Regions from separate parts of the Paenibacillus sp. PK1-4R genome, predicted to be linked through region 1. Evidence: riboswitches for the same ligand, from Rfam matches in the RefSeq annotation. Region 1 holds a riboswitch; the other holds the start of a gene.

What was found. Region 1 has a riboswitch for glycine ahead of gcvT (glycine cleavage system aminomethyltransferase GcvT). Riboswitches for the same ligand answer to the same signal wherever they lie in the genome.
Region 2: it holds a riboswitch for glycine, as region 1 does, so the genes downstream of both, sdaAB (L-serine ammonia-lyase, iron-sulfur-dependent subunit beta) here and gcvT (glycine cleavage system aminomethyltransferase GcvT) in region 1, are expected to answer to the same signal.

What each region holds. Positions count from the first base shown of each region.
Region 1 is NZ_CP126535.1:5,358,902-5,362,054, reverse strand. It holds gene gcvPA (aminomethyl-transferring glycine dehydrogenase subunit GcvPA) at 1-294, opposite strand, end outside; gene gcvT (glycine cleavage system aminomethyltransferase GcvT) at 291-1,427, opposite strand; glycine riboswitch at 1,644-1,744, opposite strand; glycine riboswitch at 1,748-1,870, opposite strand; gene gcvH (glycine cleavage system protein GcvH) at 2,215-2,607, shown strand; gene QNO02_RS23265 (PTS mannitol transporter subunit IIBC) at 3,027-3,153, shown strand, end outside.
Region 2 is NZ_CP126535.1:520,825-523,977, forward strand. It holds gene QNO02_RS02490 (phosphotransferase enzyme family protein) at 1-742, shown strand, start outside; glycine riboswitch at 1,098-1,222, shown strand; glycine riboswitch at 1,227-1,362, shown strand; gene sdaAB (L-serine ammonia-lyase, iron-sulfur-dependent subunit beta) at 1,475-2,164, shown strand; gene sdaAA (L-serine ammonia-lyase, iron-sulfur-dependent, subunit alpha) at 2,154-3,131, shown strand.

The DNA of each region.
Region 1 (3,153 bases):
GTAGAATTCGGAACGGGAAATGACATGATTGATGACGGAAGGAACATGATGATCATATATGCCTGCGCCGAGGAAGCTGGCATGTGTTTCGAAATTGGCGTTGGCACCAGCTTGTTTGGACATGTGACGTGTCAGTGCATATTCATCGAGTTTGGAGGATACGGGCAGTTCGCCCTGATAACGGATCTCTTTTGGAATGTCCTGAAACAGTTCCTCCAGCGTATCCACACCGATGGTTGCGAGCATGGCGCTCTGATCTTGTTCAGTCATGGGAATGTAACGGTGCTTGCTCATGCTTGATCAGCTCCTTGAGTAGGTGTCTTTGACGTACGTGTCCGTTTATGAAAAGGGGTCTTCACGACCTCGGCTTTTAGTTTCTTGCCGCGGATCTCAATCTCAAGCGGGGTTCCCAGCGCAGCGTATTTGCTGTCAATGAGGGCCAGCCCCAGATTACGCTTCAATGTAGGTGATTGTGTGCCTGTCGTCACTTCGCCAATCTGTACGCCTTCGGCGTAAATCGGATAGTGGGGGCGGGGAATACCGCGCTCCAGCACTTCGATGCCGACCAGTTTACGGGCGGGCCCGTCAGTTTTTTGCTGTAACAAGGCTTCGTGTCCGATAAAAGGTCCGGCATTCAGCTTCACAAACATGCCAACGCCAGCTTCGAGTGGAGAGATGGTTGCCGACAATTCCTGTCCATACAGGGGGAGCCTCGCTTCAAAGCGCAGTGTATCCCTGGCACCAAGTCCGGTCGGTACCAGTCCGTAACCTTCACCAGCTTGCATTAATCCATTCCACACCGCAGCAGCCTGGTCCGCAGGTACATATAGTTCAAAGCCGTCCTCACCGGTATAACCTGTACGGGACAACAGTAATTTAACGCCGCATACCTCTGCCTGCTGTACAAAACGGAAAGGCTCAATCGAGGATACATCCGTATCTGTAACTTTCCCGATAATATCTACAGCCAGTGGACCTTGCAAGGCGAGCAGCGCCGTCTGCTCCGAATCGTTAGTCATGCTTACGCCAGGGATCAAGTGCTCTTGCAGCCACGCCCAATCCTTGTCGATGTTGGAGGCATTAACAACGAGCATGTAATGCTGATCTTCCAGCTTATACACGAGCAGATCATCCACCACACCGCCATCTGGATAACACATCAGGGTATACTGGGCTTGACCCGGAACGAGCGTGGTCACATCATTGGTCATCATTTGTTGCAAAAAAACTTCAGCCTGCTCACCCTGTACTGTGAATTCGCCCATATGGGATACATCGAACAGTCCAGCACGCTCACGTACCGCTTCATGTTCTTTTTGGATTCCGCTAAATTGCACCGGAAGCTCCCAGCCTCCAAAATCAATGCACCGTACGCCTTCGTATTGCTGATACAGTGGGAAGAGTGGTGTTCTAAGCAAATCGGACATCAAATCACCTCGTCATGGGCCGTCAACTGGCCGGATATACAATCGTGGATCAATGAACCAGGGTATTTTTACATTTTTCAGCAGAGATTTTTCGTAGATAAGTATGGTAAGGCAGCTATGACAGCGCCGTTCTACATCCTGTTTTTCGTTTTTTGGGAAAAAGGAAAAGGACAGGCCAAAGAATCGGCATGCCAAGTAGCACGCTGTATTCTAAGGCTCTGTCCCTTGTACCTGAGAGTTACCCCGCTGCGTTGTGCAGCAGGTTTCCCCTTGGGTGATCATAACGCCCGCACAGGGCGAATAGATGCTCTCCAGAGTTGCGTCCCGTAAAAGTCCTTTTGCCTGAGAGATTCACCCCCGCTTATCGGTGGTTTACTCCTTCGGCGTTACCTCATGTACATCCCGAATCGGGTGTCACGGGTAATCTCTCCCTTTACATTCATCCGCGGGTATAACATAGTCCAATAAACACATTTACTCCTCTCATTAAAACGTGAATCCACTACCGATGTCAAGAACGATGTCATAGATTATAATTAAAAACCGAATATTTAATTTGGTTTCAATTTTATTGTTCGTGTATTTAAAAAGACTGCGCTTACTATTCTAATATTCACCAGTATATGAAGAAAGAGTGTAATCGGGTTACAGGATTTAGAGGTGATCAATAAATAAATTGTGAGGTATCTTGACATTTGAATCAAAAATATCATACGCTATGTTCTGGGAAAAAGGTTAAGGTCAAAGAACGCATGCACTCATTTAATGAAAAGCGAGGCGGATATCGATGAGCGAATTGAAAAGTGATTTCCTGTACAGTGAAGAGCACGAATGGGTGCAAACCGTAGGGGAGGATACTGTACGTATTGGCATTACCGAGTTCGCGCAGCATCAGCTGGGTGACATTGTGTTTGTGGAATTGCCTGACCTTGAAACCAATGTAAAAGCAGAGGACAGCATTGGAACGATTGAATCGGTCAAAACGGTTTCCGACTTGTTCTCTCCCGTCACAGGTTCAATTATTGCAGTCAATGATTCGTTGCAGGACTCCCCTGAACTTGTGAACAGCTCTCCTTACGAGGAAGGTTGGATGATTGAGATTCGTGTTGAGGGAGATCTGACAGCAGCATTGTCTACATTGATGAATGCAGACGCGTATCGTAAACATACGGAAGAATAGTATCAACGAACTTGTACTTATTAACATATATTTTATAAGCAAATGAAATGAGTTTCATATTGTTTCGACCTGTGTGAGCCGGATGCTTGCACAGGTTTTTTGTGCTTTCCAAGAATGGTTTTGAATGTAGATTTGAGCAGATTGTGGATGTAAATCATCTGATTGGACCAAGCTATAGGTTAGAAAATGACTCTGGAAATGATAAAAGTCATAGGCAAGAAAAACCTTGTGTACCAATGGGTTCAGCCATTATGCATCGATTAAAACGATTACATAACCTAATGTTGTCATCATTGTTCATGACGAAAGTACGCTTTCATTTCATTGAACAGGAGAGCATTCTCGCTTAGGATTACAGCAGGGGAGAAATGATACCCCTTTCATAAATCATAATCACTTGATCCAAGGAGGATAATACAATGAGTAATTTGGACCAATCGTCCAATTCCAAAGGTGGGCTACGGGTAGGTGTGCAGCGTTTTGGCCGTTTCCTGAGTGGTATGGTCATGCCGAATATGGGAGCGTTCATCGCCTGGGGATTAATTA
Region 2 (3,153 bases), 2.1 Mb from region 1:
GCATCCGGTACGGAATGTATCGGGAGACTGGGTCACGGTATGGAAAAGTGAAGCGGGTAAAGAAATCTGCTGTACAGTACTGGAGTGGATTGAGGGAAGGGACATCCAGCAGGGAGAACGCCTGACAACAGAGCAGATCTATGATCTTGGGGCACAACTGCAGATGCTTCATCAATATGGGCGTGAGCAGAATCAGACAGATCGAACAAAGGTGCGGCCGGCATATGGCAACATCCATGAGAACTTGGTCATGCTAGGGCAGCTAGAGGAAGGCGTCCGACTGGGGATTTTTACAACGGAAGACTTCGACCTGCTTCGTGAGACGTTTGAGAACATTAATGAACAGTTAGAAACATACCCGCAGCACGCAGGAACATGGGGGATCATTCATGGGGATATTACTCGCAACAATCTGCTGATAACGGATCAGGGCATATCTATGATTGATTTTTGTCTATACGGGTATGGGTACTATCTTTTTGATGCCGGAGGGGCAGCACTTATGTTCAACCGGGAGGAACGAGATATATTCTTATCCGGTTATACCAAACAGATCGCACCACTGACGGATCGTGATATCCGATTAATGGAAGGATTCATGTTGATTTTTACACTGGGTTATTATGCCTTTCAGATGGCGAATGAGTCGAGGCACGAATGGATGAAAGATCGCATGCCGAAGCTATGCAGCAAGTATTGCAGATCTTATGTACAGAACGAGAGCATATTTTATGAACTGTGATTTATAATCCAGATGTGCAGACTCGGATGGGTTAGTGAGCAGTGTGGATCAAAGATTATGGTTGCCTGAATACCCGAACGGTTTCATGGACAATATCATAAATAATAGTAAGCACATCATTGATTGAAGTAGAACGAAATGAGCTGTTTAAAAGATCTTTTTAACGTATTAATGTAATGAAAGCTGACAAAATATTCTGGTTATCATCGCTTCAATAGGAAATGAAGGAAATACACCCAAAGAAATCGTTAAGTTTGTTGACACTGATCTTCCGGTCGATTAATCTTAATGAAGAAGAAATTAATGACTTCCATGACTGTTCTGACATAAGCTCAGAATGGTTCCATATAGCGGATGATAACGAGCGGGAGAGACCTGGGTTAGCCGAGCACAATGGCTAGTATTCAGGCACCGAAGGAGCAAGCTGCTGCGCACCCGGCGCAGTGGTTAATCTCTCAGGTAAATGTACCATCGTTGGACGCAACTCTGGAGAGTGCGCGAACTGCGCCACCCAAGGGGTATATGATCAGTGGGACCGGTGAACTTGTCTGTAATCGCAGGCAATGCACCTTGTCGTGAGACACTGCTGATCGTGAAACTCTCAGGTATCGAGGACAGAGAGAGGGCCTGAGGCCTTCTTCTGTCCTTTTTTGATGTCATCATTCAGTAAATAAGGAACAATATGGATTAGATTCTGGATGGAAATGACGAATACAATTGGAGGGTTATAAAGTGCGATTTAAAGATGTTTTCTCAATTATTGGTCCGTCCATGACAGGGCCTTCAAGTTCACATACAGCTGGAGCGGCAAGGTTAGGGAGAATTGCTCGTCAGTGGCTTGGATGTACGCCAGAACGTGCCCGGCTGACGTTATATGGTTCATTCGCTGACACGTATGAGGGGCACGGAACAGATCTGGCACTGATCGGCGGTCTTTTGGACTATGTCACAGACGATCCACGTATCCCGGATGCAGAGCAATACGCAGAGGAAGCAGGCATGGAGGTTGAGTTTTATACAAGTGGCCTGCCTGCTCCTCATCCAAATACGGTCAAAATTGAGTTATGGCATGGAGAACGTGCCTGCTCCTTAATCGGTGCATCCATTGGTGGTGGCAGTGTATCGGTGCATGCGATGAATGATTTTCGTGTTCAGATTAGTGGTGAGTTTCCAACACTTGTTCTGCGACATGCGGACAAAGCAGGGGTGCTTGCATCTGTAACGTCCACGATCAGTTCATCCGGGGTTAACATCGGGTATATGCAGGTGGACCGGAAAGCCCGTGATGGCGAAGCGCTTACCGCGATGGAAATGGATGGTGTGCCTAATCCCGATATGCTCAAGCGTCTAAGGGAGCTGGACCATGTGCTGGACATTCGTGTTATCGATTTGAAGAGAGGAGTTGATTCGGATGCGGTTTAAACATTTGCACGAACTGAATACGATCTGTACAGCAGAATCCAAAACCATTGCTCAGCTGATGATCGAGGAGCAGGTTCAGGAGACCAATACACCGGAAGCGGATGTTGTGAAACAGATGTCTGAATATTATCAGGTGATGAAGGAAGCGGTACGCAAAGGGTTAACGGAAGATACGACATCACGCAGTGGGTTAACGGGTGGAGACGGTAAAAAAATGGCCGAGTACATTCGCAAGGGTGAGACTTGCTCAGGAGATGCTTCCGCACTTGCCATGGCGTATGCCCTGTGTGTATCTGAAGTGAATGCCTCCATGGGTCGGATCGTGGCAACACCAACAGCCGGTTCCTGCGGCATCATCCCCGGTGTTTTTATTAGCTCACAGGAGCGTTTTGGCTGGACGGACGAACATTTGGTGAACGGGTTGTTCTGTGCGGGAGCGATTGGTTATGTTATTGCCAACAATTCATTTATCTCCGGGGCCGAGGGTGGCTGTCAGGCGGAAGTGGGTTCCGCGATCGGCATGGCTGCGGGTGCCATGGTTGAACTGCGTGGAGGTACACCGGAACAGGTCGTTCATGCCGTTGGTTTGGCGTTAAAAAATACACTGGGCCTTATCTGCGATCCGGTCGCAGGCCTTGTTGAAATCCCGTGCATCGTCCGTAATGGACTGGGTGCGGTTACGGCGCTGGCTGCGGCTGACATGGCCCTGGCCGGAGTGCGTAGTGCCATTCCGTCAGACGAAGTCATCGACGTCATGCTGGAAGTAGGCAGTGCGATGCCGAGCCGCCATCGGGAGACAGCCCAGGGCGGACTGGCCCAGACACCAACCGGCCGCAAAATGATGCAAAAGCTGGCTAAACCAAAGGCAAAGCGTGCCGAGCCTGAGCAGGAGTCGAAGCCAGCGGATTCTGACACAACTACAAGTGGGGCGGACAATGCTCAAGTGGACAAGGATACTCAGGTTTAAGCTGAACCGGGACCACCGATAT